DNA from 2 places in the Shewanella sp. BJSY2023SW005 genome. Region 2 is predicted to be linked to the other one. Evidence: riboswitches for the same ligand, from Rfam matches in the RefSeq annotation. Region 2 holds a riboswitch; the other holds the start of a gene.
The links. Region 2 has a riboswitch for cobalamin ahead of ACMHXI_RS14110 (TonB-dependent receptor). Riboswitches for the same ligand answer to the same signal wherever they lie in the genome.
Positions count from the first base shown of each region.

Region 1 (15,880 bases), on a different contig from region 2:
CCAAGTATTTCGGAGTGCGGAAGTCGCCGATGTCCGCCTTGCGCTCATTGACAAAGTAGTCCGTCTTGCCGCGGTTAAAGCTCTTGTCCGGATCCGGGGTGAAGCTGTAGTTGCAACGGCCGTGGGACGAGGGTTCAAACTCGGGCCGACGCGCCATGATGGCATCCAGTTGCTGGCGGTAGTGAGCGGTAACATTCTTGACGTAGCTGAGGTCCTTGAGTCGGCCCTCTATCTTGAAGGAGCGGATCCCGGCATCGATCAGCGCTTCGAGGTTATCTGTTTGGTTGTTGTCCTTCAGCGACAGCATATGGTCGTTGCTGGCAATGATATCGCCCTGGCGGGTCTTGAGATTACCCGGCATCCGGCATTGCTGCGAGCATTCGCCGCGGTTGGCACTGCGGTCTGTGTACGCCTCACTGATATAGCATTGGCCGCTGTAGGCCACGCACAGGGCGCCATGGATAAAGAACTCCAGTCGCATCTTGGTCTCGGCGGCCACGGCGCGAATTTGGCTCAGACTCAGCTCCCGTGCCAACACCACCTGAGAAAAGCCCACATGCTCAAGGAAGGCGACTTTGGCCGGAACCCTGTTGTCCATCTGAGTGCTGGCGTGCAGTGCAATCGGTGGCAAGTCCAGCTCAAGCAGCCCTAAGTCCTGCACAATAATGGCATCGGCACCGGCCTCGTACACGGCCCAGATCAGGCGCTTGGCCTCTTCCAGTTCATCGTCCAGCAATATGGTATTGAAGGTGACAAATACCTGGGCGTGATATCTATGGGCAAACTCACACAGACGGGCAATGTCCTCGACACTGTTGCCGGCAGTATGGCGGGCACCGAACGCCGGGCCGCCAATGTAGACGGCATCCGCCCCGTGGCGAATGGCCTCGATACCGAAATCGGCATTCTTGGCCGGAGCCATCAACTCCAACTTGTTGTCGGCCAGTTGCACCGCTTGGCTGGGGGCGGCATCAGGGGCTTGTGCCTGTTGGCCGGGATTAAAGAGTTCAACACCTGTAGTGGACATGGCTTACCGCTCGTCTGGAAATGCCTGAAAATTTCGGGCACAAATTATAGCAGAGCCAGTAATTCATGAAAGCCTAAGGAATTAGATGCACCAATTTCTTCGGTTGGAAAGTGGCAGCCTGGCTTGAGAACAACCGCTGATGGAAGGTTTTAGGCAGACAAAAAACGGGAGCCCTGAGGCTCCCGTTGGCAGTTGTTTACTTCAACTTTGCATCAATCGTTCAGGTGGGCACAGCGACCAAACTCGGCTCCGCCTTTGACGGCAGCAACCACCTGTTTCGGGAAGCTGAGCTGAACATCCTGGCCCTCCCGGCAGACAAAGGCCTTGTTCAGATCGACATCGATAGACAAGACAGCTCCTGCGATACCACCCATCATTTCAGAGCCGTTGGCACTGATGGCAAAAGGGTTGTCTATGGTCAGTGCCTTGGCTTCGGTAACGCCTTGCTTGGCGAAGAACTCCTTGGTGCTCATCCAGCCCAAACCTTCCAGGTAGATACCACCACTGAAACCGGTAAACAGGCTGCCGGAGCGAGCGGTAATCATCGACAGATCGTCGCTGGCATCAAGCAGCAGCATACGCGGTACGCCAAATTCGGCACTGATACTGTCGTGATCCCAACCTTCGGCACACAGATTACCCAGGAAGAAGTGATTGAAAGGTACCTGCTCACACCAGCGCAGGCTGCCTATGTGCTCCTGTTGGCCCGAGTCCGTATGCCATAGGGTGACTCCGGTGCGGGTGCCAAAGCCAACCGTGCTGCCGTCGTTGGAGATCACCGAAGAGTCCTGGGCGCCAAACTCAGCCGAGGTGTCGTGGAAGCGGCCATCGACCCAGGCAACCTGACTGGTGCCATCATAAGTACCTGTTATGGTACTGCCGTTGCCGGCTATCCTGTCGGCACGCAGCCATTGAACCTTTTCGGCAAATTGGTAAGGCAGTTGCTGCATACCGGCCATCTTGGTCCAGATAAAGGGCACTATCTCGTCCTTGAATGCACTCTGGCAGGCGCCGTTACCGTCAGTATCCACATAAGCGGTGCCGACAACTGTGTCGCCATTGTCATCCATATCCCAGACATAGCTGGAGTTGGTGCCTGACTGTCCCGAGCCACCGCAGCTGTTACCGTTGAGATCCCCAAGCGAGGTCAGCTTGTCGCTGCGCAGATCCCAGATGGCGGCATTGCTGATGCCGTTGCCACTGAAGTCCGCCATGACACCGGCCTTGGTAGCGTTTTTGTTCATGGTGGCGTGTCCGGCAACCACGGCATTACCGGCCGGGTGCAGCTCGAACAGGGCTTTCTTGGTGCTGTCATAGAGGAAAGGCGTAGTGCCGGTTATCCCCATGGCACGTTTGCCGTTCTTGGCATGATCCAGCACAAAGGCGCTTACCAGCGGGGTATATTGGATGCCATCGCTATAGCCGTTGAAATAGATATCGGCCTGTTTGGTCACCCCGGCTTCGGCAATGATAGGAGTGAAATCACAGGCTCTATCGCTGGCCGGATTGCTGCTTTCATTGCTGTTCCAGTATTCGGCCTCTGACAAGAGGGCGGTTTGTCGGGTAGGATAACCACCGGCCTTGATGGTCTCCATGTAGAGCACATAGCGGCCGCCGGGAGTCAATCCATTGATGGTGAACTTGCCATCCGGGCCTACAAGCCCTTGAGTCAGGTTGCCGGACTGTTGAGTGACCACATCGTACAGTGGGTTATCCAGGTTACGGGCCACCATGTTCATGCCCGAATAATCCACTCCTTCCTTGGTGTACAAGGTACCGGAAATCGAGCCGTAGCCAGAACGATATTCCGCTGTGGGGTAGAGATCGGACAGGTTGACTATATCGTCGCGCACATTGACCGTTGATTGCTCGGCGCCCTGAATCCCCAACACATTGATGAAGGGGAACATGGTTTCAATAGTGTCCGGCGCTATCTGGCTGGCGCTGGTGTATTGATTGGTGATGGCGCAGCCCGGTACCCCGTCATATTGCGGGCTGTAAGAGGCCGACATATAGCTGAGATGACCATTGGCCTGGGAGTGCGACATGTTGAGGGCGTGGCCGAATTCATGGGTAAATACCCCGGCAATCATTTCGCCTTCTGTGTCATCTATACCCACGTACCAGCCGTTCATCAAGGCAGTGGCCTCGAGGATTTCACCGGTTTCTTCATCGGCCCACTCGGGGAAGGCTATCCCCAGGACCTGGCTGCGTGGTACGCCGAAATATTGTTCCAGTATCTGGCCGTCGGTGTCATAGTTGACCCAGAAACCATAGCCGTTTACGGCGGAATAGATCTGGTCGACATTGGTTTGATTGACGTCCTGGATGCCGATTTGCTGTTCAATGGTGCCCTGCACCGACATCTCAAAGGTGGAGGTTTCCACCGCTGACCATTCGCCCACGGCCTTGGCGGTAATGGCATTGGCCTGAGCTATGCTGAGGAAGGTGTAATCCCTGTCCAGCACTGTACCTGCCGGGATAACAGTGCCGTCCGGCAGTGTTATGTCGAGATTGAACATCTGCCCCTTTTCCAGAATGGTGAAGGTTTGTACGTTAACCCCATCCTTGTTTTTAATCACAGGACCGCCGTCGGTATAGACGGGAATCGCCCCCTTGGAAGTATCCCACTTATAGGGCTGCATTGTGGGTTCGTGAATATACAGCGGGCCACCGGCCAGCGCGGCAGAGGAGACTGAGCCCAACAGCAAGGCCGTGGCAATTCTTGAAAGCTTCATTATTTGGCCTCCTGTACCAGTTTGCCAACCAGAGACATAAATGCGGCGGCATCCACAGCGCCGGCCGTGGTGATAAGGCTCTGCTCTTCAGGGCTGAGCGACTGGGTGTTCATGCCATCAAACAGGCCTATGTTGCCCAGTTGATTGCTGACTTTGCCGTTTTGCACAATGAATTTGCCTTGTTCCAACCCTACGGTAGAAGTCAGGCCTGCACCGAGATCCGGATTCATAAAGGCCACTACCTGCTCGCCAACCGACCAGCGGGCGAAGCCTTCGGGGGATACGCCCAGGTAGACTTTGCCGTTACCCATGGAACGGGGCTTGAGCAAACCAAACTGGCGGAAGGTATATTCGCTGCCTGCCTTATGTTTGTTCTTGGCATCCATACCTACCCGAATAGTGATCTGGGTATAGGGGCGTTTGCGCTCATCAAAGCCATCGGTCACAGACACCACTTGGCCCGAGACTATGCTGGACGCCTGACTGGTCAATTGACTGAGATTTTGTTTGAGATGTTTTTGGGCCACGGCTGCCGGTGTCAGCAGCAAACTGGCTGAGACGAGACATAGCGCCGATAGACGCTGGAACCACTGGGATCTTGTCACTGTAATACCTCCTGTATGATTGGGATAAATTCAGCTTTCGATCATCGACCCATACTTCCTTGGCCGAATATTGACCGAGCACCTACTTAAGCACGCCGACTCAATGGGAGGCACGGCAAATGATGTAGCGTTTTGTAGCGTTTTTGTTAAACACACACGGTTTGTCTCAATCTTGTGTTAGGTGAGGGCGATGGCGGAGAGACAAGAGGGAATAGATTGGCTTTCAACACACCTTTGGTTATCTTTTGCTCAGCGTGAGCTGTTTGCCATGCTGAATATCAGTTAATAACAGGGAGAGTGCTGATGAGCTGTAACTTTTGTGGTGGGCGTTTGAATAACGGAATGTTACGTAAGCAGGAGCCGGGAAGCGGTCGGAAGTTTAAGTCGTGTCCCAACTGTTCAACGACTCATGGTGAGGAACATATATTTCATCCCTATCCCACTGATTTTGGTAATACGCCGGCACGAGTGACAGCGGCCAATCCGGACGGGCATCAAAGTTATTGCAGAAATTGCCGGGCGCTTGATACGGGTATTGCTTCAGAGAACTATCAAAAATGGAAGGTGCGAACAAGTCCCATGTGTGCTCTGCGTCGGCTTACAGGCCTGGATGCAAGGCGTGGTTCGCAGCAAATGGCCCTAGTCCTTTGCAAGAAGCACAACACAGCAGACAGGTCTGTAAGCCACGCCCTTCGGGGCTTTCACAGCAACCGGCTCTCTGCGTTATCCGACTTCAACATGCCCCGGCATGCCTTCAGTCAGATGCCTTGAGCGCCAATTGCTGTGTAAGCCAGAGTGCCACGAGGACCTATTCGCACCTTCCTAAGCGTTGCAGCGAACTGAGCTGATGGCACAGCCAATTTGTCAGCCTAATACCTGATGAATGACAGAACATGACATCGGCCCTCAAAGCCAAATGAGTCAGGCCTTGAGGGCGCACAAGATTAAACAGACTTGTTCATTTGGGCTTTGGCGGCTTCAACCTTGGAGAAATCCAGTCCCAGTTCTTCCACGGCTTCTTTGATCAGTGCCGGGTTCTGCATCACTTGCATCATCAACCCCTGCAGCTTTTCCGGCGGTAATCCCAACTGCCCCAGAGTACCCATGGCCATCAGGGGATTTTCGGTCAGGCTCTGGAACAGACTGTTTATTTGTTCATCGCTGATATTGTGCTCTTTCAGCAGGGCAATAATAGGATTCATAAGCTCCTCATTGGTTTGAAACATTCAATTTGCGCTGATTTTAACAGAAGAAACAGACCCGAATAGGTATTTCCTTACTAGTGAAAGAAAATGAAGCAGGATATCGATTACATCAGCCCTAGTCATAGTGGCAATTGGTGGCTAACCAATTGCCTATATTGCAAATATTAAGCAGTTCCACTCGATAGCCGACGAGTACCTTTGGCAGCTTATAACGCCTCAGCTAATCGAATCAGATTGTCATTGTCTATGTTCATCGACAGAGAGGTTATTGCCGCCCGACTCTGCTCCGTGTCACCAAGCTTGATGAGCAGTGATTGGACTATGCTGGCACGTGCGGTTAACTGATCAACGGTCAGGTTCGGATAAGTGCTATTGGCTATCAATAATGCGTGGATTGTCAATGTCTGGCTTTCCAGCTTGTCTGCATCGCGGATAGTTTGTCGATTATTGGCGTAATCGCTATAAAAATCAGTGACCTCGTAGAGGGCAGACTCCACTTTTTCTGAGGCAGGGCGTTCAGTTCCGTAATCGACTGAAGTCAGTGCACCATTGGCGTCGAATACGGCCGTAAAAGAGTTACTTTCTCCAACATGGTTTTGGTAGGGCAAAATGCCTACGTGGCCGAATTCAGGCGCATTAATAAAACCGCTGAATACCATCGTCAGGTTGTTTTGTTTCTTAGCAGTGTCTTGTCGCACTAATAGTAGTTTACGGGTTCCGAACGTTGTGTAATACAACCCCGGATAATCCTCTTCTGCTTTTAAGGTGCTCTCTTTCGCTAATCCGACATCAGTCAGTTTTTCAAGTGATAGTCCAAATAGGTATCTATTGGCCATAGTTATCGCCACGTCATTTCTTAACTCGGTATCCTGGGATATTACCCAAGGCAAAAAATCATCACTAACAAGAGGCAATAGATAAGGCTGATTTTGGGGGATTGATGCTGTATCTATGGTGTATTCGCGTTGCACTGAGATTTCTTTCTGGAATGTATCGAATTCAAGAGTCGCCATGGATACGGCTTTCTGTGCGCTGAGTACCGCAGCTTCTTCTGCAGAGGTATTCCCTTTTTTTGCGGCCAGGAGCTTCTGCTTTTTCTTCAGCTCTCCTTGTTTATTTGTCACTGTAGCTTTCAGGTTATCGATAACCACGGATACCAAGGGTTGATGCAAAAGTTTTGGAATACAAGCTGCTTTGGGAGGCGTAACGCCTTGCCCCTGATTTTTTTTATCGCTTGGAGGGAGAGAAGCTGAACCAATCGATATAGGAATTCCCTGTGAAATGGCGGCAATGTTGGCTACGGTTTTTATCGCCGCCATGCCCAACTCTATGGATTTGTCGTCAGCATGGGTGGAAAAGGATTTAAGCAAACCATTGGGATGCATCACCACGTTCATGCCCCAGGCTTTGGAAAAAGCATGTAACTCTGAAGGGTTAATCACGAATACTTTGGTTAGATCAGGATGCCCTGTTTGTTTGACTGTTGCGGTAGTGTTGAAATCAAACTCCAGGGTATCATTGACCACACGACAAAAGACCAATTTATGAGTTAGCGTTACTGTTTGCGATGAAGCCGGCAAATGGTAAACCAAACCTTGCTTGGCCGATGTTGCACCGGGATCGTCATTGCTTTTAATGACCGTTGTGGTGAGTGTACTGGTACATCCAGATAGGCAAAGCAAGGCTGCGGCCAAATGCACTGTTCGCATAGTGAATTCCTTTTCAATGAAGTGATGGAGACAACCTCATTAAAAGTAATCCCAGTTTCAGGTTCTTGCAAAAAGCACCAGCTTACGGGCGAAGATGAGATACAGTAAGTGTTTGATGAGTATGGCTGTTATCAAAAATGTGGAACGGTCTTGAATTCAGGGACCCTCACCCGAAAAGGCGAGAGCCCCTGAACAGCTCAGTTGTTCGCTTAAGAGCCTCTTTTACTCAGGATCATAATCCAACACCGGGGCCAGCCATTTTTCGGCTTCGGCCACTGTCATCCCTTTGCGGTGGGCGTAGTCTTCTACCTGATCTCGGCCTATGTTGCTTACCCCAAAATAGCGTGATTGCGGGTGCGCAAAGTACCAGCCGCTGACCGCCGCCGTGGGGTACATGGCAAAGCTCTCGGTGATCTTAAGGTCGATACACTCGTCTGGCTTAAGAAGCTGCCAAAGCAGGCCTTTTTCCGTGTGGTCCGGGCAGGCAGGGTAGCCGGGAGCCGGGCGTATGCCCTTGTACTTTTCACGAATAAGCGCCTCGTTATCCAGGTTTTCTTCGCTGGCATAACCCCAGAATTCCTTACGCACCCGCTCGTGCATCCGCTCGGCGAAGGCTTCGGCCAGGCGGTCGGCCAGACACTTGAGCATGATGGCGCTGTAGTCATCGTGGGCCGCCTCGAAACGGGCAATATGGGCATCGATGCCATGGCCGGCGGTGACCGCAAATCCCCCCATATAGTCGGCCACGCCGCTCTCTTTGGGAGCAACAAAGTCAGAGAGACAGAAGTTGTGGTTGCCCACCCGCTCCAGCTGCATCCGTAGATGATGGGTGGTCAACAACACTTGGCTGCGAGAGTCATCTGTGTAGATCTCGATATCATCGAAGTTGACGCTGTTGGCGGGAAAGAGGCCGATAACGCCCTTGGCGGTGAGCCACTTCTCTTGGATGATTTGCTCCAGCATCGCCTTGCCGTCGGCATAGACTTTACGGGCCTCAGTACCGACGACTTCGTCATCCAGTATTTGCGGGAAATGACCGTGCAACTCCCAGGCGCGGAAAAACGGCGTCCAGTCGATGCGATCGAGCAAGTCCTCCAGCGGATAGTCGTCAAACACCTGGATCCCCGGGGTGTTGGGCTTCACTGCTTGGTAGTTGGCCCAGTCGTGGCTGCAGCGGTTATCCCGTGCGACCTGCAAGGGCACTATCTGCTTGCGCTTGGTCTGCGACAGGCGCTTTTGGCGCATCAGTTCATATTCGCGATAGGTTTCGTCTATGGTGGCCTGGCGGGTTTCATTGTTGATGAGCTTGCTGACCATGGGCACGGCGCGCGAGGCATCGGCAATATAGATGGCGCCATGGGGATAATGAGGCGCTATCTTCACTGCGGTATGGATCTTGGAGCAGGTGGCACCACCGATAATCGCCGGCAGGGTCAGACCTTCGCGCTCGAAGGTTTTAACGTTGTGCACCATCTCATCCAGGCTCGGGGTAATGAGCCCGGACATGCCTATGATGTCGACCTTCTCGGCCTTGGCGACTTCGATGATTTTCTCCACCGGCACCATGACACCGAGATCTATCACTTCGTAGCCGTTACAGGCCAGCACCACCCCGACTATGTTCTTGCCTATGTCATGAACATCGCCCTTGACCGTGACCATCAGCACCTTACCGTTGCTCTGGCCTTCAACTTTTTCGGCTTCGATATAGGGGTTGAGATAGGCGACCGCTTTTTTCATCACCCGGGCGGACTTGACCACTTGCGGCAGAAACATCTTACCGGCGCCAAAGAGATCGCCCACCACGTTCATGCCGTCCATCAGCGGGCCTTCAATCACATCCAGCGGCCGCTTGGCCTGCAGGCGCGCTTCTTCGGTGTCGGCGTCTATGTATTCGGTGATCCCTTTCACCAGCGCGTGTTCCAGGCGTTTGTTGACCGGCAACTTGCGCCATTCGAGATCTTCTTTCTTGCCTGCGCCGCCCGGGCCACCGCGATACTTCTCGGCGACTTCGAGCAACTGCTCTGTGTTACTGGAGTCGGCAACCGGGCAGGGCAGGTTGAGCACCACGGCCTCTACCTTCTGCTTAAGCTCAGGGTCGATATCGTCATAGATGGCCAACTGACCGGCGTTGACTATGCCCATATCCATCCCCGCCTTGATGGCGTGATAGAGGAACACGGCATGAATGGCTTCCCGCACCGGGTTGTTGCCGCGGAAGGAGAAAGAAACGTTGGACACCCCGCCGGAAATCATCGCATGGGGCAGGTTGGCCTTGATATCTTCAATGGCGCCGACAAAGTCCACCGCATAGTTATCGTGCTCCTCTATGCCGGTGGCGATGGCGAAGATATTGGGGTCGAAGATAATATCTTCCGGCGGGAAGCCCACCTTATCCAGCAGCACCCGGTAGGCGCGGGTACAGATTTCGGTTTTGCGCTCCCGGGTGTCGGCCTGGCCTTGTTCATCGAAGGCCATGATGATGGCGGCGGCGCCGTAGCGCTTCACCAGTTTGGCCTGTTCAATAAACTTGGCCTCGCCCTCTTTGAGGGAGATGGAGTTGACTATTCCCTTGCCCTGAATGCACTTGAGCCCGGCCTCAATCACCTCCCACTTGGAGGAGTCGATCATCACAGGCACCTTGCTGATATCAGGCTCTGAGGCGATAAGGTTGAGGAATTTCTGCATCATCTCGACCCCGTCGAGCATGCCCTCATCCATGTTGATATCTATGATCTGGGCGCCGTTTTCCACCTGGTCACGGGCCACCTCCAGCGCGGTTTCGTACTGGCCTTCTTTGATTAACTTGAGAAACCTGGCCGAGCCGGTGACATTGGTGCGTTCGCCCACATTCACAAACAGGCTGCTTGCATCTATGGTCAGGGGTTCCAGTCCGGAGAGGCGACATGCCACCGGCAGCTCAGGCAGCGGCCTTGGTGCATGAAGGCTAACGGCTTCAGAAATCGCCTTGATATGCGCAGGCGTGGTGCCGCAGCAGCCGCCGACAATATTGAGCAGCCCCTCTTCGGCCCAGGGGCCTATCACGCTTGCCATCTCCGCCGGAGTCTCGTCATAGCCGCCGAATTCATTGGGCAGACCGGCATTGGGGTGCGCCGAGACAAAGCACTCGCTGATACGGGAAAGCTCCTCGACATATGGCCGCAGTTCTTTCGGGCCCAGGGCGCAGTTGAGGCCTATGCTCAGCGGCTTTATATGTCTGAGAGAATGGTAAAAGGCCTCTGTGGTTTGCCCTGTCAGGGTGCGGCCCGAGGCATCGGTAATGGTGCCGGAAATCATCACCGGCAACCTTTGGTCCAGTTTCTCGAACACATTTTCGATGGCAAACAGCGCCGCCTTGGCATTGAGGGTATCGAAGATGGTTTCCACCAGAATGATGTCGGCGCCACCGGCGATCAGCGCCTCGGTGGATTCGCTGTAGGCCAACACAAGATCGTCGAAATGTATGTTGCGAAAGCCGGGGTCATTCACATCCGGGCTGATGGAACAGGTGCGGTTGGTGGGGCCTAGCACCCCGGCCACATAGCGGGGAATACCGCTGGCGGCGGCCACTTCATCGGCCACTTCTCGGGCGATTCTGGCGCCTTGGTAATTGATCTCCGCCGCCAGGCTCTGCATCTCATAGTCGGCCATGGCAATGGTGGTGGCGTTGAAGGTGTTGGTTTCTATGATGTCGGCACCGGCCAGCAGGTATTCCCTGTGAATGGTCTTGATGATCTCGCTCTGGGTCAGTATCAGCAGATCATTGTTGCCTTTGACATCGCAATGCCAATCTTTGAAGCGCTCGCCGCGGTAATCGGCTTCTTCCAGCTTGTAGTCCTGGATCATGGTGCCCATGGCGCCATCTAAAATCAGGATCCGCTCTTTGAGGGTCTGTTTGAGCTTGCGCTCTGTCTGGCTTGGGGAGTGCTGGGAAGTCGCCATAGGGTTACCTTTCATACCTGTCTTATTGCTGTTTTACATTCGCGGCGCTTGGCATCCGCGACATCATCTCTGCCGACCTGACGCCCGGGGCACTATCTGGCATGATAGCCAAAGGCGTGTGTGGGCGCGGAAAAAGTTATTTTGGACATTTATACGTATAGACGTCCATAATATACGGATTCCGGCGGCCTGCGGCAAGGTTAAATTGGCCCGGTAACCACCGGACTCTGACGGGAGAAGTGTGTGGCTGAACATAGGCAACTGAATATCTATCTGCTGCGGCACGGCGAATGTGAAGGCGGCGAGATTATCCGCGGCCGCAGTGATGTGGCCCTGAGCGATGAGGGCAAAGCGCAGATGTGGCGCAGCTGGCGGGCTATCAGTAGTGCGCTGGAGCAGTTGCCGAGCCAGCCCGAACGCCTGACGCTGCTGAGTTCTCCGGCCCTGCGTTGCCAGGCTTTTGCCACCGAGCTCAAGGCCGATATGCCTGACTATTTCCCGGCGCCGCTGCAGCAGCATGACTGGCTCTGGGAGCTGGACTTCGGTGACTGGGACGGCATGAAGGTGGCGAGTGTCTATCAGCAGCATAGCGAGGCGGCCGAAGCCTTCTGGCGTGACCCTGTGGCCAATACTCCGCCGGGCGGGGAATCGCTGCCAGCCTTTCGTAGCCGGGTGTTGGATGGCTGGCAGACTATGGTGCAGCGCTGGCTTGCGAGAGAGGTTAGTTCTTCCGAAGGCTCTGTTTCAGGAGATTCTGCTTCTTCAGCAAGCGCCGATGCAGCGCTGATCCTGACTCACAGCGGGGTTATCCGGCTGCTGTTGTCCGAGATTTTGCTGCCGGGGCAAATGCCGCCTGCGGCAGTGTTCAACGCCTTGGAGCTACCTTATGCGGCCTGGGTCAGAATAACCCTCTATGCCAGCCGTGATGCCAGCGGTGAAAGTGACCAAGAATGGCAGTGTTTCAGCAAGCTCCACTGGCCGCAATAGTGCGGAGCAAGCATCCGGTGGTGATTGTGCTGCGCTATTGCGCCAGGCAATTGTGCCGAGCGATAAAACCGGGATAATAACCCCAAATGGCCGCCAAGTGCGGCAGCAGCCAGGGTGTTGGCACCTTTGCAGGTGAACCAACCCAGGGAACCGGGAAAGCCCGGACTGTGCCCGCAACTGTGAGTCGCCGTTGGCGACGAGTCAGGAGACCTGCCCAGGCTGATAAACCAAACCAGAAACCCGGGCGGGTAAACCGGGGGAGCGAATAGATGATTCTTCCACTGCAGCCTGAGCCTTCTGCCGGTCACAGGCTCAATGTCGGGGGGCGGTTATGAGCCTGGCACTCAAGGTGCAACAGCTTAGCTGGCTTCCCGGTGGTCACAGCGTATTGGCCGATGTGGGTTTTGAGCTGCCAAGTGGCAAGATGCTCGGGCTCATAGGCCCCAATGGTGCCGGTAAGTCGAGCCTGCTGCGCTGCCTCTATCGTTATATCCGCCCGGACAGCGGTCAGATCCAGCTGTTTGGGCAGGATATCAATAGTTTGTCAGCCAAAGCTTTCGCCAAAGAGGTGGCCGTGGTGCTGCAGGATACCCCGGCCCAACTGGCACTGGATCTGACTCAATTAGTGGCCATGGGACTGACTCCCCACAAGGGGTTGTTTGATATGCCATCGGCGGCCGACAAGGCCCAGGTGCAGGCGGCATTGGCGCAGGTCGGGTTGCAGCACAAGGCCGCTGAGCCTTTCGCGCAGCTTTCCGGCGGAGAGAAGCAAAGGGCCTTGATTGCCCGCGCCATAGTGCAGCGCCCCAAGCTTTTGATCCTGGACGAGCCCACCAATCATCTGGATATCCGCTATCAGATCCAGATCCTCGAGCTGGTGCGCAGTCTGGGAGTCACGGTGATCGCCTCGATTCACGATCTCAATCTGGCCTCGGCCCTGTGTGACGAACTCTTGCTGCTGGATAACGGCCGCCGTATTGCCCACGGCTCGCCCCAGAGCGTATTGACCGAAGACAGAATTGCCGGTGTCTTCGGTGTCTGCTGCCAGGTGGGGACGCATCCGCAGTTAGGAAGGCCGCTGATCCACTACTTTTACGGCTATCAGTCGCCAGAGCCTGGTCACGGCAAGGCTCACGGCGCTGCGATAGTCGAGCCAATGGCAGGGCCTGCCTCGGCCGAAACCTGTGTTGCCCACAAGGAAACTGACCGGCGCCCAGGCTCGGTGGGAGGTGGCGCATGACTACTTCCATGGTCGCACCGGGGCGCTCGCTTATCGGCTGGTTTCTCAAGCCCTTGCCCAGACTTTACTGGTGCTGGCTGCTGTTGCTGCTCGGCACTGTGTTGACACCCTTGGCCGCCGCCGGTTTTGGCGCCGCAGATATCAGTCTCTTCGATGTGGCAAGAGTGATTGGCAAACACCTGCTGGGCGTGGGTGAGCCGTCCGCTATCAGCGAGCGTATCGTCTGGGATCTGCGCCTGCCGCGTATCTTGCTGGCCTTTATCGCCGGCAGCGGTCTGGCATTGTCGGGTTATGTATTGCAGGCGGTGACCCGCAACCCGCTGGCCGATCCTTACCTGTTCGGTATCAGCTCGGGCGCCAGCTTCGGCGCGGTGGTCTCGGTCGCCCTAGCGACCGGCCTTGGCCTGAGTTCGGCCATCTCCGGGATATCGCTGCCGCTGGGAGCCTTTATCGGTGCCAGTTTGGCCGTGCTCATGGTACTGCTGCTCGCGGGCAGGAATATCGGCAACCAGATAGAGAGAATGTTGCTCTCCGGGGTCGCCATCTCCTTTATGTTCAGCGCCCTCACCAGCTTGATCTTGTATTTTTCCACCCCGCAGGCCACCACCTCCTTGCTGTTTTGGAGCCTGGGCAGTTTTGCCCGTGCCAGTTGGGATGGGCTTGGACTGCCCACTCTGGTGGTGCTGGCGGCCTTGCTGGTGATCCTGGCCTTCAAGCGCCAGGTACTGGCGATGCTTGCCGGTGATGAAACCGCCCACACTCTGGGAATCAGGGTGCAAAGGCTCAGGGTTTCCATGCTGCTGTTATGCTCGCTTATTACCGCCACTTTGGTGGCCCACTGCGGCGGAATTGGTTTTGTGGGGCTGATGGTGCCTCATATTGTCAGGTTGTTGCTGCCGGGGCAGCACCCCATGGTGCTGACGGCACTGGCGGGCGGCCTGTTTATGGTTTGGGTCGATGTGCTGGCTCGCAGCATACTGCCCACCCAAGAGCTGCCGGTGGGGGTGATCACCTCGGCCATCGGCAGTCTGTTTTTCCTGATAGTGCTGCGTAAACGCGGCCAATAACGATAAGAGAGGGAAGGATGTACCAGGTTGCAGCAATCAATCACGCGCTGGATGACGCGATTCAGGCCCGCATAGACAACAAGACCAAACCCCTGGGCGCTTTGGGTGAGTTGGAGGCTTTGGCGCTGCAATTGGGGCGCATTCAGCTCGGTTCCGCCACTGATGAGTTGGTCATCCGCCGCCCCGTGATGCTGGTGTTTGCCGCCGACCATGGTATTGCCGCGGCCGGGGTGTCGATTGCTCCCAGCGAGGTGACCACCCAAATGGTGCTCAACTTTGTTGCCGGCGGCGCTGCCATCAATGTGTTTTGTCGCCAGACCGGCTTCGAGCTGGAGGTGATTGACTGCGGCATTCTCAGCCGCTTGGGGATCCCCGAGGTTACAGAGCAGCGTCTGGGCGCCGGTACCGGGCCTATCCACAAACGCGCCGCCATGACTCTGGGCGCTGTGCATCAAGGGTTTGCCATGGCGCGCACCTTGGTAAAACGCCATATCGATGCCGGCAGCAACCTGCTGGCGCTGGGGGAGATGGGAATAGGCAACACCTCTTCTGCCGCCGCCGTGATGGCTGCCCTGACCGGTCTGCCTGTGAGTGAATGTGTTGGCCGCGGCACCGGCATAGATGCCGCGACGCTTAAGCGCAAATGCCTGCTGATAGAGCAGGCACTGCTGCTGCACCACTGCGAGCTGACCGAGCCGCTCAGTATCCTCGCCTGCCTCGGAGGCTTTGAAATAGTGCAGATGACAGGAGCCATGTTGGCGGCGGCCGAATTTGGCGTGCCCGTGCTGGTGGACGGTTTTATCGCGTCGACAGCGGCGCTGGCGGCTGTGCGTTTGGCGCCGGGGGTGAGGGATTATCTTATTTTTGCCCATGAGTCTGAAGAGCGCGGCCACAAGTTGCTGCTCGAGGCCATGTCCGCCAAGCCTTTGCTGCGGCTTGGGCTCAGGTTGGGCGAAGGCTCGGGCGCGGCGCTGGCGCTGCCTTTGGTGCAGGCGGCGGCCAACTTCTACAACCAGATGGCCAGCTTTGGTGAAGCCGGGGTCGACAAGGTGGTAGAGCCTGCCACCCAAGAGGTGCTCTGATGGGATTCTGGCTCGGGCAGCTGCGGCTATTTTTGATCGCAATAGGTTTTTTCACCCGTATTCCTGTGCCCAGCGCCCTGACGGTGGACAGCGACAGCCTCAACAAGGCCAGCCGCTACTTTGGCCTAGTGGGCGTGGTGGTGGGCTTGATCTCCGCCTTGGTGTTGTTGCTGGCCGCCGGGATATTGCCAAGCTCTATCGCCATAGTGCTGGCGATGATTAGCAGTGTGCTGGTTACCGGCGGTTTTCATGAAGATGGCCTGGCCGATACCGCCGAT
Region 1 is NZ_JBKORJ010000064.1:6,982-22,861, reverse strand. Features, by position in the region: gene ACMHXI_RS20395 (peptidase U32 family protein) at 1-1,027, opposite strand, end outside; gene ACMHXI_RS20390 (hypothetical protein) at 1,240-3,765, opposite strand; gene ACMHXI_RS20385 (hypothetical protein) at 3,765-4,370, opposite strand; gene ACMHXI_RS20380 (DUF2999 family protein) at 5,315-5,572, opposite strand; gene ACMHXI_RS20375 (hypothetical protein) at 5,782-7,284, opposite strand; gene metH (methionine synthase) at 7,507-11,226, opposite strand; gene ACMHXI_RS20365 (histidine phosphatase family protein) at 11,470-12,213, shown strand; cobalamin riboswitch at 12,309-12,446, shown strand; gene ACMHXI_RS20360 (ABC transporter ATP-binding protein) at 12,545-13,453, shown strand; gene ACMHXI_RS20355 (FecCD family ABC transporter permease) at 13,450-14,520, shown strand; gene cobT (nicotinate-nucleotide--dimethylbenzimidazole phosphoribosyltransferase) at 14,538-15,602, shown strand; gene ACMHXI_RS20345 (adenosylcobinamide-GDP ribazoletransferase) at 15,602-15,880, shown strand, end outside.
Region 1: linked by a shared signal. The riboswitch ahead of ACMHXI_RS20360 (ABC transporter ATP-binding protein) and the one ahead of ACMHXI_RS14110 (TonB-dependent receptor) in region 2 are both predicted to bind cobalamin.

Region 2 (15,880 bases):
AAAGTGCTCAGGCTGTATATCACCCTGCATCACGAGCTGGATAACAAACTGCAATCTTACCGCACCACAGAGATGCGTACCCGCTTCAATGCCGATCGCATGGCAAAAGAAAACCAACGCCTGCTGGAAAGCGAACGCCTGAAAGAGCAAGAGGTGCAGATACTGCAGCAAAACCGTCTGTTGCAGTTGGCTGTGCTGGTTCTGGCCAGCATCATTATCATAATCACTGCGGTGATGGCCTTTAAACAGACCAGTAAATCACGCAAATTCCAGAAGATAGCCCATACGGATCACCTCACCCAATTGGCGAACCGGCGTTATACCTATCACAAGGGTGAAGCTATGTTCAATCAGGCGCGAGATAGCGGCACGCCTTTTTCACTTGTGTTGTTTGATGCCGATAACTTCAAGGATATCAATGATCAGTTTGGTCACGATGGTGGCGATAAGGTCTTACAACATCTGGCAAGCCTGAGCCAAACCCTTATCCGCGAACAAGATCTGCTGGGGCGGATTGGCGGTGAAGAGTTTCTGCTGTTGTTGCCGGAAACAGCCCATGAAGAGTGCCTGAAAATCGCCGAGCGTCTGCGCCAAACCATAGCCGAATCACGCCCGGAAGGGCTAGTCGGTGAGCCCAGAGTGACGATAAGTGCCGGGGTAGCGACTCTGGGTGAGGAACTGCAGTTCTCCGAGCTGTTGAAACAGGCCGATGATGCCCTCTATTGCGCCAAGAATCGAGGTCGCAACCGGGTCGAAACCGCCTGAATGAGCACAGTGGTTATTGCAGATCATTGAACGCGCCAGAGCACTTCCGCCTGACGTAAAGAGGGCTCGGCACCAAACCACTTATGATAGAGCGCGTCAAATTCGCCCGTTTTCTGCAATGCCAATAGCGCCTTGTGCCAGGATTCGACCCGTTCAGGGGCCGTACCGCCGGAGAACGCCAAATAGAGGCGCAAGTGCGCCAGTTCCAAAACGGGGCGCACCGCCGCCTGTGTTTGGCCCAATTGCCGCAAGACGCCCTGAACCGCGATATCCGCCTGACACCAATAACGCACCCGCTTATGCAACAACTGCCTGGCCGAATACTGAGGAAAACCTGAGATCAGTAACTGCTCATCCGGAACAGACTTCAACAAGATCTGCGCCGGGGAGTTGCGGTATAGGGCAATATTACCCGCCGCTACCGCCTGTGACAGGTCTGCCGGGGTAAAATCATCATCCATGCGGGCATAGAGCTGAATGCGGGTTTCGGCAATCGGGCCAACAAAATCAAATTCCTGCCGCCGCTGTTCATTAATGGAAGTGGCAAACAGCAAGACGTTAGGCTCCTGGTTTGCGATATTCATCGCCCTGGCCCAAGGCAATACTTCTATCACAGGCTCTTTGTCAGAGGCAGCCACCTGATGGTGCAAGGCCCTCACCAGAGCCACCGCATAACCGTCGACGCGACCATGGCGCTCATAGCTCATGGGAGGCCAGGTTTCGGTCAGCAGCCTGAGTGCGGGCGACTCGGCCTCAGTAAGCTCGTTACCGGCCAAAGCCAAGTTGGCAAAGCTACAACAGAACACTATCACGCAGCCCCTGAGCAAGGTTTCGATTCCCGGCATATACTCTCCCCCTCAATTTATTCAAGCATAGCACCGACAACAGTCGAAATCGCCGTTTACGGCAACTGTGAGCGATTCTGCTTTACTGATATAATCATGGCTTTTCCCCGGTCAGCCTCTGTTCATGTCAGTTCCTCAACCACCACAATTTGATCCCGGTATGCTTGGCAAGCTTGCCCGCGACATAAAAGCCTGGGGCAAAGAGCTGGGTTTTGCTCAAGTGGGAATAACGGATACAGATCTCAGCCGCGAAGAGCCCAGGCTGCAGGCCTGGCTCGATAAGGGCTATCACGGTGAGATGGGCTATATGGCCAACCACGGTATGATGCGGGCCCGCCCGGCCGAGCTGCATCCCGGCACTTTGAGAGTTATCTCAGTACGGATGGACTACTTACCGCCACAAGCCGGGTTTGCCCTCAATCTCAAAGACCCTAACCTTGGCTATATCTCCCGTTATGCCGGCGGCCGCGACTATCACAAGCTGATGCGTAATCGCTTGAAAAAGTTGGGCGAGCGCATAGATGAAGCGCTCAAAGCCCTGCAACTTGAAGGCAGTGGCTTTCGGCCCTTCGTCGACTCGGCTCCCATTCTGGAACGGCCGCTGGCAGAAAAGGCCGGGATCGGCTGGACAGGTAAACACTCACTGATCCTCAACCATGAGGCCGGCAGTTGGTTTTTCCTCGGAGAACTGCTGGTGAACCTGCCGCTGCCCATGGATGTCGCCATAGCCGAAGGCTGCAACACCTGCGTTGCCTGCATCACAAGTTGCCCAACCGGCGCCATAGTCGAGCCTTATGTGGTCGATGGGCGCCGCTGTATCTCCTACCTCACCATAGAACTGGCCGGCAGCATTCCACCGGAGTTTCGGCCACTGCTCGGCAATCGCATCTACGGCTGTGATGACTGCCAGCTGGTATGCCCCATCAACCGCGCCGCGCCTTTGACCGCAGAGACTGACTTGCATCTAAGGCCACAACTGAAGCAACCCAAACTGCTGGAGCTGTTTGCCTGGAGCGAGGCCGAGTTTTTGAAAAACACCGAAGGCAGCGCCATTCGTCGCATAGGCCATGAACGCTGGCTGCGCAATATTGCGGTGGCACTGGGCAATGCGCCCGGCAGTGAAACCATAGTTGCCGCCTTGCAGGAGCGACTGACAGATGCCTCAGAACTGGTCGCAGAACACATAGAGTGGGCACTGGCGCAGCAGGCAGAAAAACTCAGCGCCAACGACACAGCGCCTATTCCCGCCCGCAAGACGGGGCGCCTGATCCGGATAGTGGAAAAGGGTTTGCCAAGAGACGCCTGAATTCAAGCCTAATCCAGGGTAAAACCCACCTTGATGGTGACCTGCCAATGAGCGATAACACCGGCCTCCAGATGTCCGCGGGTATCTATCACTTCAAACCAACGCAAATTATGCAGCGACTGACTGGCCGCCGCGATGGCATTCTTGACCGCTTCGTCCGAGCTGATGGGGGATGAACCTGTCAGTTCTATTATCTTGTACACATGGCTCATAAGGCTTCTCCTGATAGTTATCTGTGTCCAGCACAGGTTCCTGACCTGAGTATAGACAGAAATGGTCGATGGCATATTTCCCTTGGTTTCTGTATATTTCTCAGTTGGATAACCATAGGAAGAAATCAAGGGATTGCTATGCAATTAAAACATTCAGGTCTGGGGATCGCCTCGTTTGCCACCAGCATATTTAGTGGGATAGCCCTGTTTATCACTTTTATTGTTGCAGGAGCCCTGGAGGCGACAACACCGGGCGGCCTGGATGAAAATTCGATGGAAGCCATTCTTGTGGGCCTGATGATCATCTTTATGATGCTGGTCTGCCTGGTGTCTTTGGGATTGGGCATTGGCGGCCTGGTACAAAAAGACCGCCAGAAAATCTTCGCCATTTTGGGCACCACTTTTTCAGGCTTGATCATTCTGGGTACGGTTGGCCTGATAGCGCTGGGCATGAGCATGGGCTGAATCTTTCCCGCGTTGGAGTCAATCAACATCAGGGGCGCAGTGCGCCCCTGACTGTTATTAACCACAGAATTTTATCATCCGAGTCGACGTCGCAACTCCCTGGTCGCATCGACCATATTCTTCAAAGCCGGCTCGACTTCCTCCCAGTTACGGGTCTTCAAACCGCAATCCGGGTTGACCCAGAGCTGGCGCACAGGAATTTTCTGCGCCGCCTTTTCAATCAGGCTCACCATGGCCTCCACTGTTGGAATATTGGGGGAGTGAATATCATAAACCCCGGGGCCGATTTCATTGGGATAGTCAAAGTCCTCAAAGGCATTCAACAACTCCATCCGCGAGCGTGATGTTTCTATGGTGATCACATCGGCATCCATGGCGGCAATTGCGGCAATAGTGTCGTTGAATTCGCTGTAGCACATATGGGTGTGAATTTGGGTCTCGTCTCTGACACCGGCGGCGCTGAGCTTGAAGGCGGCCACGGCCCAATCGAGATAATGGGCCCAATCGCTGCATTTGAGCGGCAAGCCTTCCCTAAAAGCCGGCTCATCAATCTGAATAATACCTATGCCCGCCCGCTCCAATGCCACCACTTCATCGCGTATCGCCAGGGCCAACTGAGTCGCTATCTGCTCGCGGCTGATATCCTCGCGGGCAAAGGACCAATGCAATATGGTCACAGGCCCGGTCAGCATGCCTTTCACCGGTCTGTCGGTGAGACTCTGGGCATATTCGGCCCAGTCGACTGTCATCGCCTTGGGACGGGTCACATCGGCGTAGATCAGCGGCGGCTTGACGCAGCGGGAACCATAGCTCTGCACCCACCCCTGTTTGGTAAAACCAACGCCATCGAGCTGTTCACCAAAGTATTCCACCATGTCGTTGCGCTCGGCTTCACCGTGTACCAACACATCTATCCCCAGCTTGAGCTGCCGTTCTATGGTATCCCGGGTCACCTGTTGCAGCTGCTCTGTGTACACAGCATCGTCCAATTCACCCTTACGCCAGCGGCTACGCAGGTTACGAATGGCTGCCGTCTGCGGGAATGAACCTATGGTAGTCGTCGGCAACAAAGGCAGCTTGAACCTGGCCTGCTGGGCTTGTCTGCGCACCTCAAACTCATGGTTTCGGTCGTAATCGGTTGCGCTCAGGGCATCGATTCTGGCACTGAGCTGTTGATTACGCCCCTGCGCCCTGGCCGCGCGCCGATCCCGGCAACGGGCGACCACGGCTTTGGCATTTTCAGTCTCAGGCGCCTCCAAAAGCGCCTTGAGCTCCTGCAACTCGGTAAGTTTTTGCCTGGCGAAAGCCAGCAGGCTTTTAAGCTCGGGCGCCAGCGCGGTCTCCACCTCGAGATCCACCGGGGTATGCAACAGGGAGCAGGAAGTGGCGAGCCAGAGCCTGTCTCCCAGATCACGCGCCAGTGGCGCCAACTGCTCGGCCACAAGATCCAGATCGGCGGCCCAGACGTTACGGCCGTTGATCACCCCAACCGACAATACCTGCTCAGGCGCCAGTGCACCGACAAAGGCCTGCAACTGCTCGGGCGCGGTAACCAGATCCAGGTGAATACCCGCCACCGGCAGTGCCGACAACAGACTTTGATGGTGGGCTACAGTGCCGTAATAGGTTGCCAGCAACAGCTTGAGCGGCGCCGACTTGAGCACGCCGTAGGCCTGATTGAAGGCCTGCTGCCAGTTGTCATCCAGCTCAAGTGCCAGCGCAGGTTCATCCAATTGCACCCATTCAACGCCCTGGGCGGCAAATCGGGCCAGAATGGCTTGATAACATTCCAGCAGCGCCGGCAGCAGTGTCAAACGGTCGAACTCTGAGCCCACTGTCTTGGACAGATACAGGAAAGTGACCGGCCCCAGCAGTACCGGCTTGGCAGTGTGGCCCAGCGTCTGAGCCTCGGTCACCTCTTCAAACAACTGTTCCCAGGCGATATCGAAGCGTTGATCTTCGCTGAGCTCAGGCACCAGATAATGGTAGTTGGTGTTGAAGTACTTGGTCATTTCAGACGCCGGTGCATGCTTGCCGCTGGGCGCTCGGCCACGGGCAATCCGGAACAGGGTATCGAGATTGACAGCGCCGCCGTCACGGTGACGCTCGGGGATGACCCCCAGAGTCGCACTCAGGGTCAGCACCTGATCATAGTAAGCAAAGTCACCGACCGGCAACTGCGCCACCCCGGCGTCGGCCTGCCACTGCCAGTGGGTACGCCTAAGCTCCCTGGCAACACTCTCTAATTCGGCCACGCTGGACTCACCGCGCCAATATTTCTCCAAAGCAAACTTGAGTTCACGTCGACGTCCGATACGGGGAAAGCCAAGACTATTTAATTGCATAATGTATACCATCCTCTATAAACTGTGCAGCAAGTGACTGGCGACGCCGAAACACAACAAATCAAACCGGGCGTCTGGACGTCTAGAAGTTTATTGTGCTAGTCTCAGCACAGGCAACCGAATTGAATTCAAGGGCAACATGAGCGGCATTCATGTGGAGAGGAAATGATAGAACTGAGACACCTTCGTACTCTGATAGCACTGAAAGAAAGTGGCAGTCTGGCCGGCGCGGCGAAGAAACGTTTTGTCACCCAGTCGGCGCTGTCGCACCAGATTAAAGAGTTGGAGACCCGGATTAACTCCCAGGTATTTGTTCGCAAAAGCAAACCTCTTACCTTCACGCTTGAGGGCAGTCGCCTGCTGACCCTGGCAGAAGAGATACTGCCCCGGGTACAGGAAACCGAATTTGTGCTCAAACGCGGTCTATCTGGAAGCAGCGGTCCCTTGAAGGTGGGTATTGAGTGTCACAGCTGTTTTCGCTGGCTGATGCCTGTAATGGAAGCCTTTCATCAGTCTTATCCGGATGCCAATCTGGATCTCTCCAGCCGCCATCTGTTCGACTCTCTCAATGCGCTGGAAACCGGTGAGCTGGATATAGTGCTGACCTCAGATCCTGTGCCCGGCCATGCCCTTGCCTATCAGCATCTGTTTGATTTTGAAGTGAGACTGGTGATGGCCAAAGATCACCCTCTGGCAGGCAACAGCTATATTTTGCCGCAACAACTGGCCAGGGAACCTATTATCAGTTATCCAGTACCGCTGGAAAGGCTGGATATTTTCCGTCACTTCCTCGAGCCGGCCGGAGTGGTGCCCGGCCCACAAAAACGCTGTGATCTCACCAATGTGTTGCTGCAACGCATCGCCTGTAAAGAAGGGGTTGCGGCCTTGCCCAACTGGTCACTGACCGAAGCCCAGGGCTTGAGCCTGACCTCGGTGAAACTGGGGCAGGAAGGCCTGAAACGGCCGCTGTTCGGTGCCTACCGCCGCGACAGCAGCAATAGAGTGCAGCTGCAAAGGCTGCTGGAATTGATTGCCAAAGAGGGATTACAGCGTCAAGACAGACACTGACTGAGCGGCTGCCACCGCGCCTGAAAGTCGGCGGCAGTCACAAAGCATCTAGAGAGGATTCAGCAACAGACCGCGCTGGGACAATACCCTTCTCAGTACCAGTCCGGGTGAATTGGGATCCCGGGTCTGTCTCAGGTTATGGGCGACCATAAACTCGCTTTGCAGCTCATCATCCAACCCCAGAGATTCAAAAGCTTCCACCGTCAGCGTCTGCTGCTGGGTCTCTATCAGGGTCTTGATAATGCCCAGCGGGAAGCACTGCTCGGCTTCGGCGTTGAGATAGGCAAACGCCGTCAGGGCAATAATCTGACCAAAGACGCTGAACAGTGCCAGAGTCTGCACTTCATCCGCGTCTATCTGTACCCCTTGCATCTGATGCAAGCTGTCCACCGACTCGGTCGCCACAGACTCAGTCAGGCGCCAATAGCCAAGTACCAGTTTACGGTATGGCTGCGGCAATTCATCGAGCCGCTCTTTGAGATAAAAGCTAAAGGCATAACGGTAGATATTGACCTGTCCCAGACGCACCAATGCATCCTTGAGGCTGCGGTTTGGCTGAACGGAAGGAGAGAGCGCGTTATTGCTGCGCCACAGCAGATGAGCTGCCAGAGCGGGATCGGTCGCGACAATATCGATCACATTGCGAATATCGCCATCAGCAATAATGGCCTTCTTAAGCGGGATCAGGATGCCGCGGCGCCCTATCACCTGCTCTTCGTTGGCAATAATGGCACGCACTTGAGTAAAAACCTGCTGCTCAAGATCTGTCATGTGATTCTTTAAACCTGTTGTTATTTATTATGGAGGCACTATTGCCATTTATTATGGCAGAGAATTTACCCATAAAACGCCCACCAGGGTCAAGTTGAATCGATAATTAGCCCAGTTTTTGCCAAATAGAATCAAAAAGTAGCATCAAAAAGCGCCCGCCTCCTGCAGCCTGGTAAAGATGACTTGTGCCAAACGCGAATACCCCTGTTGATTGAGATGCACAGTATCGGACTTGAGCTCGTTTGAACGCAGCAGCTCAGACAGAGTCTGTTCCAGCAAGATGGCGCCGTGCTTGTCGGCCAGTTCGGCATACAAAGGCAGGGGGGACAGCAGCAGGCTCTTTTGCGGCACAGCCAGCAACACTACCGGAATTTGCCGGGCTTTGGCCTCAAGTAACATGGCCTCAATGTTTTGCGCCAATTGCACCTGGCTACGACCGCGGAGAATATCGTTACCGCCTTCGAGCAAAATAAGCAGATCCGGCTTGGTTTCATCCAGCAGTGCCGGCAAACGCTCAAGCCCGGCAGCAGATTGCTCACCGGAAATCCCGGCGTTGATCACCTCACAACGGCACAACTCGGCCAGACGGCTGGGATAATCCTGCCCGGCCTTGGCACCAACGCCTTGGGTCAGGCTGTCACCGAAGGCCAGCAGTTTGCCATTGCTGCCGATATATGCCAGCTTGGGCTCGGAGCAAGCCAGCAAAAGCAGCGACAACAGGGCTATGGCCACGCCTCTCAAACCATATCTAAAATCAGCTTTCATATTTCGACTCTTGCCTCCTTGTCGGTGAGTACTTTCCAACTAAAACAGATAGAAATACGGGCAGAAAAAAGCCGGGAACCCCCGGCTTTCTATGCTATCAGAAGCGATAGCTGACGCTGAATCTCAGCGCACGGCCGCTACCCGAGTAATAACCATCGCCCCAAGTACTGAAATAACCTGAGCTGGCGTATTGCTTGTCAAACAGGTTGTCGACCCTCAGGCTGGCAAGCCAGGCATCACGGCTGTAGTTAAGGGCGATATTCCCCAGCCAATAGCTATCCAGTTTATCGTGCTGGTTGCCATTGTCACCCTCCATATATCTGTCACCCAGATACTGACCCTCGACAAACAGCTGCCAGTGCTGACCAAAGTCCACACTGGTGTAGACACGCCCGGAATGCTCGGCCACCCAGGAGAGAGATTTGCCTTTGTTGGCACCTTCAGTAAATTCGGCATCGATATAGTTGTACTCAAGTCCCAACTGCAGCATTTCATTGAGCTGCCAGTCCCAGTCGAGGCTGGCGCCATAACGGCGGGAAGCATCGGCGTTGACGTTGGCGCCGGGGAAAGCACCGCCGATAGGCATATCGGCGCTGGGGTCAAAGACAATTTCATCTTCCAGCGACAGTCGGTACAGGTTCAGACGCAGACTCTGGTTGCTCAAGGTCCAATCCCAGCCGGCTTCAATGGAACGGCCGGTCTGCGGCTTGAGGCCGACGACTGTTGGCGGCGTATAAGCTTGCTCATCGACCTTGGCGAAACGGAAACTCTCATCACCGCGAAGATAGAATCTGTGGCCTTCCAGCGGCCGATAGTTGAGCCCCAACTCGAGCGCGTGAGCGTCTTCATCCAAATCTATGCCATTGGGGTAAATCTGACCGTCCTTGAGTTCATCCTTGACCTTGGCATAGCGCCCGCCCACCACATAGCTCAGGCTGTTAGTCAGCGGCACATTGGCCTGCAGATAGGTGCTGGTCATGGTTTGGGTGTTACTGCGCTGCATATAACTGAGATCGAACTCAGTTTCACCCCGTTGAATATCGGCGCCTATGACTATGCTCAGCTCACCATTGCGGGTCTGATAACGTCCCAGTGCCTTGGGATTGAATTCCAACAGCGAGCGCTCGTTACGACCTGGGTTGCCATAGCTGACACTGGACACCAAAGTATCACTGTAGTTGAGGTCCGCAGCCAGGGCCCAGTTGGCGTGCACCTGGCGCTGGAGATGAGCACGCCAGGCGGAAGTCATCTCATGGTTGTAATCACCCGGCGTCGATGTCGCCTGGCGTGGATCGGCTTCAAACTGAGCTTGGGTCAGTGAACCTGGAGTCTGGCGCTTGTTATCGTAGTAACTGCCTTCGACAAAGAAGTTGGTCAACTCTGAATCATATTGCAGACGCCCCAGCACAGAACCGGTTTCGTTGGCATTGTTTCTACGGTAGTTGTCGCTCTCGTTGTAAGCAGCTGCCAAATAGTAGCGCCAGTTTTCATTGATGGCGCCGGACAGATCGCCACGGCCTTCGTAGGTATCGAAGCTGCCACCTGAGAGGGTCAGGTTGCCACCGCTGGCACTGGGCGCCTTGGTGATAATATTGATCACTCCTCCGACGGCCTGATCACCATAGAGCACCCCGGCGCTGCCGGAAAGGATCTCTACCCTTTCAATCTGATTGACCGCAATGGCACTCAGGCTGGGGGCTGCAATATCGATATTGTTGAGTCGGCGACCATCTATCAGTATCAGGGTGTTATTCACCGCTTGGCTGGAAGAGAAACCGCGCATCGCCAGCACAGGCCCTGAGTTATTGTCCGATATTTGAATGCCACTGCGGCCACGCAGCAACTCGCTCAGATTACTGGCACCGCTTTGCTGAATATCGGCGGCATCTATGACCACCACATTGGCGGCAATATTGAGCGGCGTGTCATCCTGACGGCCAATGACCACCAGCTGTTCATCCACGGCCTGGGTTGTAGCACTCGCCATGACGGGAACTGAGGTAAATGCACCGCAGAGCAGCGCGAGATGATTTAGTTTGAAACCCATTTTCCTTTGACTCCTGAAAGGGAAACGGGGCAAGAGTGCCACGGCAGGGAGAGCCCCTTGGCTGCCGCATTTCGAGATCTGCCCACCGAAATCATCGAAATACCTCCAGGGCCGGTCTCCGGACTTTGGCTATGCGGTTGACCGCGCAAGACCCGGCTTTTATGACGCCACTTGGGCGCGCCTGTCTCTCACCATTTACCGTTGCGGGGGCAGTGCCGGATTCTCACCGGCTTCCCGATTATCCCCGGTCTTTCATTCCGGGGCACCACGAGAGGTTGACTGAAATACTGTGCTGTCATTCCCGGCCTGACCGAGAGCGGGCATTATAGACGTCTATATGGATGAATGTCTAATTTTGACGACGACTGACCGCCGCAGATTTACCCTGAAAACAAAAAGGGAGCCGAGGCTCCCTTTCCATTATCTTAACCCAGCTCTTTGGGGTTACTGCCAAAGCGGTTGTCACCCACTTCGCTGTCCTGGCAGTAGAAGACCAGCAACACTATCCAACCTATGATAGGGATAAATGCCAACAACTGCCACCAACCACTGCGGTCAGTGTCGTGCAGACGACGCGCGGCAACCGCAATAGAGGGCAACAACAGGCCCAAAGAATAAATCAGCCCCAGCACTGTGGTACCCAGCGCATAGTCAATAGCACTGACAACCAGGCTGAAAATGATATAGAACAGAGTGAACATCCAGTATTCTGTCCGACGGGCCCGACCGGTAAAGTCGGCGTATTTTTTGATGGCTCCGATGAAATGTTCCATGTTTTCTCCCAATAACAGATCCAAGATCCGATAACGCCGCACCAATTATTGAATGGCTTAAGGCGACCAAAGTTTCATCAGAGTTTCTTACTCCCTGAAACAGCAAACAATTTTAACATACCTGAATGAACTGCAAAGTGACAGAAAAGAGATTTACCTTCCATCCGCCACAAAATCAGAGATATCTCACCCAGTCAGTCGTCATTGGTTTACAAATATCGCCATATCCATAGATAGCCAGCCGGCGCTTTTTCATCTTATCTGCTCAGCGTAAAACCACGGCTGGCGGCCAGCACCTGGATATCGGTTTCAATCTGTGCCAGCTGTGTCTGACGCTTTCGACCGATTGCCCCTGAGTTAAACTTGGATGCCAGGCTGCCAAGAATATAGCGCCAATGCAGCGCTTGTTTTTTACGCTGTTTACGGCTCAAAGGATTCAGTGGCGGCTGCGCTGCGAGCGCTTTGAGCAAGGTTGCAGTAGCGCCGCGCCAAACATCGGGCAGCGATTCCAGGTTATTCAAAAGCCAGCCAAGACATACCAAGCGACTCAATTCGGTGTGGATAAATCCGTTGTCACCCAAAGGCATTTGCCGCCCCAATAACAAGGCATGGAATTGCCCCTGAATTTCCGTGCTCCAAGGTTTGCGTTGCAGCTTGGCCAGGTGCTGGGAGAAGACCATCTTCGCCAGTTCATGCTCAGCAAACAGGCTGCGAATGCCATCGAGCAGTGCCAGGGTAAACTCAGGGTAGCGGCGGCCGAGCGCCAATTGCAGTGAAAGTTCGAGGCCAGAGACGCCCTCGCCTTTACTTGGCGGCTCCCACTTGAGGCACACAGGCACAAACCAGGCAAGAAAACGCACCTGCCATTCAGGTCTGGCGGCGATATAGCCAAGGGCCTGCCGTCCCAAATAGCTACTGGCCGGGCTGGCCCGGTTGGCTTCAAGCAATGCCAGTAACTCGGCGGGGTTATCGGCCTCCAGTAACTGCTCAACTATTGGCGACAACCGCTCCCGAGCCCGAAGAAAGCGCAAACACTGGACCGTTTTACCCACAAACTTTCCGCCAATGGCCAGCGGCAATAGCGCGATTAGAATCCCCCACAGCTCGAGCCAGGTATTTTGCTGTTCTCGATAGTACTGGATATCGGTGCGCACTATGCCGGGCTCCTCAGGCAAATGCCAAAGGATCACGGCTTCACCGACGCTTCTCGAATCGCAAAGCAGGCCTGGGGGATCCCAGATCTGATACTCACTGCCGTTCGGCAACTGATAATACAGCAGACAATCCCACTCATAACGGCCAAGACCCCAGCGCCCAGGGGACACGTAGTGTTGCTCACGCCGGGCAATATAACCTTGGGTCTCGACGCCTCGTTCGAGCAGGATATTCACTTCATACCAGGATTGGACACTCTCTTTGACAAAATAGAGCCCTAGAGCCGAGAACAGCCCGCCGGCAAGCGCAAAAAGGCCGATAATTATCAGATCTTCCCAGATTGCCCGTATCTTTCCCACCGGGTCCCCTTTGATTCAATCCTTTAAGGCCGCGGATTGTAGCAGATTTCAGCAATCAGTTGAGGAACACTTCACAGTTTGCCATCCGGTTCTGCGCGCGCCAAAGAGTCATGCTATGCTCGGGCAAATTGCTAAAGGAGTAACAGCATGAAACGCCCTATCATTCTCGACTGCGATCCCGGCCATGATGATGCCATCGCCTTGATCCTGGCCCTGGCCAACCCTGAGCTGGATCTGCTGGCCGTGACCACCAGCGCCGGTAACCAAACCCAGGAAAAAACACTCAACAACGCCATGCGAGTGCTTACTCTGCTGGGCAGAACCGATATTCCTGTGGCCAGCGGCGCCCCCAAGCCATTGGCAAGAGAGCTGATCATTGCCGACAGTGTTCACGGTGAATCCGGGCTCGATGGCCCAGAACTGCCGGATCCCGCCTTTGAACCTCAGCCGATGATGGCCTGGGAACTGATGGCAGAAAAAATCCGCCAAAGCAGCCAGCCGGTGACTCTGGTGCCCACGGGCCCCTTGACCAATATCGCTATTTTCCTGAGCGCCTATCCCGAACTCAAGTCCCGTATCGAGCAGATAGTGCTGATGGGTGGCGCCGCCGGTGTCGGTAACTGGACCCCTGCCGCCGAATTCAACATTTTTGTTGATCCTGAAGCGGCCGACATAGTGTTCAAGTCAGGGATCCCCATCGTCATGGCCGGTCTGGACGTGACCCATGAGGCGCAGATCATGGAAGAGGATGTAGCCCGTTTCCGCGCGATTCCCAACAAGGTTGCCAAGTGTGTTGCCGATCTGCTGGAATTCTTTGTTATCTACCACAAGGATCCCAAGTGGGGCTTTGATGGCGCGCCGCTGCATGACCCCTGCACCATAGCCTGGCTGCTCAAGCCTGAGTTGTTCATCGGCTTGGACTGCCATGTTGCCATCGAAACCCAGAGCGAGCTGACTGTAGGGATGACGGTTGTCGACCGCTATCACTTAACCGGCAAGCCCGCCAACGCCAAGGTGCTGATGCATCTGGATCGTGAAGGCTTTGTGGATCTGCTGGTTGAAAGCCTCTACGCCTATCAGGATTAATACATGAGTAGACTAGTGATAATCGGCAGTGCCAATGCCGATCATGTGATGGAATTCAGTCACTTGCCCGAGCCAGGGCAAACACTGATGAGCCGCAGCTACCGTTTGGAACACGGTGGCAAAGGCGCCAATCAGGCAGTTGCCGTCGCCAGACTGGTGCAACCTGGCACCCGAGTGGACTTTATCTGCCATCTTGGGGACGACGCCATTGCCGATACCATGATCAAGAGTTGGTTGGACGATGGCATTCATCCTCAGGGCTTGAAGAAAGTGCCGGAAATGGCAACCGGCAGCGCAATGATTTTCATCGGCGATGGCGGTGAAAACTGTATTGGGGTGGCCGCCGGCGCCAACGCCAGCCTGGAGCCAGCCGATGTCCACTGTCATCAAGAGCTATTCGAAGGCGCCAGTTACCTGCTGGCACAGCTGGAAACGCCGTTGGAATCGGTCAAAGCCGCGCTGCAACTGGCCAAGCAACAAGACACAGTGACAATTCTCAACCCGGCCCCCGCCAGCACGCTGGCTGACGATGTGCTGGCCTTGGTGGATATCATCACTCCCAACGAAACTGAGGCAGAAGCCCTTACCGGTATCAAGGTGGAAGATGAAGCCGGCGCAGCCAAAGCCGCAGCCGCTCTGCAAGCCAAAGGGGTTGGCGCCGTGGTGATCACCCTCGGCAGCCGCGGCGCCTATGTGCGTCACCCAGAGTTTGAGGGCCTGGTGCCTAGCTACCCGGTCAAGGTACTTGATACTGTGGCCGCTGGAGACACCTTCAACGGTGCCCTGATGGTGGCCTTAAGTGAGGGACTGGCCATGGAACAAGCGGTGGATTTTGCCAATAAGGCCGCCTCCATAGCCGTGACCCGTCATGGCGCCCAGCGCGGTATTCCCTACCGCCGCGAGCTGTAATCACGCCGTTACCGCCACAAAAACGGGAGTCATAGACTCCCGTTTTTTATGCTGGCTGCCAGTCAAATTATTCGCCTGGATTGGCCTCTCTGTGGGCCTGAAGCTTGGTGGCAAACTCCTGCTGCAGCAGCTCCATCTTAGGCAGCAGCCCCTGGCTCAGTGATTGAGTCACCATCATGGATTCCTGCATCACGGCCGGCATCTTGGCGACCATGGAGCGCCCAGTATCACTGGCATAAAACGCCAGCATATCGGCAATTTCCTTGTCGCTGTAATGCTTGACATAAATATCGGTCAACGGCTGCTTCAGCTTGTCCCAGCCCAGCTCCTGCTTGAAGATCTGCGTACTCTTGCGGGCAAACTCTTCAAATAAAGGCTTTTCACTCTCCTTGATATTGAACTGTTGTTGCATGCCCAAAATCATCATTTCCATCTGGGTATAAGCCGTGTCCATCATGGAGTCCATCTGCATTTCCAGCAGTAACTGCTCCACCTGAGCCCGGCGATCGCTGTCATCGGCCAACGCCAAAGGGCTGCTGAGCAATATGCCGCCCAGAACAAGAGATGACAAAAAACCAGGACCTTTCATGAGTGCCTCCGTGGCAAGTATTGATTCGGCTGTCAGTCTATCACAGCCCAAGCGACTGTCAGCTGCTCCAACCTCAGCTGACAGTTAAAATTCTGAGATTAATTCTCATTTAAGGGAAATGCCGTTATGATTGACCCAGGCGGGAGCCTGCGGGGCTCTCGTGCTGTCGAGAGAAATATCGACCCTAAAACCAGAAAAGGAATTGAAAATGAATAAGTTAACCAAGAGACTCGCGGGTATTGCCCTGTTGGGAGCCGGCGCCGTTATCAGCAGCACTGCCAGCGCCGACGAATGCAGCCTGACCATCACAGCCAACGATGCGATGCAATTTGATACCAAGGAATTAAGCGTTCCCGCCAGTTGCAAGACGGTAGAACTGACATTGACTCATTCCGGCACCCTGCCAGTGACAGCCATGGG
Region 2 is NZ_JBKORJ010000047.1:21,944-37,823, reverse strand. Features, by position in the region: gene ACMHXI_RS14155 (tetratricopeptide repeat-containing diguanylate cyclase) at 1-765, shown strand, start outside; gene ACMHXI_RS14150 (substrate-binding periplasmic protein) at 789-1,610, opposite strand; gene queG (tRNA epoxyqueuosine(34) reductase QueG) at 1,735-2,916, shown strand; gene ACMHXI_RS14140 (dodecin) at 2,925-3,128, opposite strand; gene ACMHXI_RS14135 (hypothetical protein) at 3,267-3,593, shown strand; gene metE (5-methyltetrahydropteroyltriglutamate--homocysteine S-methyltransferase) at 3,668-5,938, opposite strand; gene ACMHXI_RS14125 (LysR family transcriptional regulator) at 6,104-7,006, shown strand; gene ACMHXI_RS14120 (HDOD domain-containing protein) at 7,055-7,777, opposite strand; gene ACMHXI_RS14115 (GDSL-type esterase/lipase family protein) at 7,922-8,542, opposite strand; gene ACMHXI_RS14110 (TonB-dependent receptor) at 8,640-10,589, opposite strand; cobalamin riboswitch at 10,681-10,874, opposite strand; gene ACMHXI_RS14105 (DUF805 domain-containing protein) at 11,015-11,362, opposite strand; gene ACMHXI_RS14100 (hypothetical protein) at 11,620-12,876, opposite strand; gene rihA (pyrimidine-specific ribonucleoside hydrolase RihA) at 13,024-13,962, shown strand; gene rbsK (ribokinase) at 13,966-14,871, shown strand; gene ACMHXI_RS14085 (DUF2059 domain-containing protein) at 14,939-15,460, opposite strand; gene azu (azurin) at 15,669-15,880, shown strand, end outside.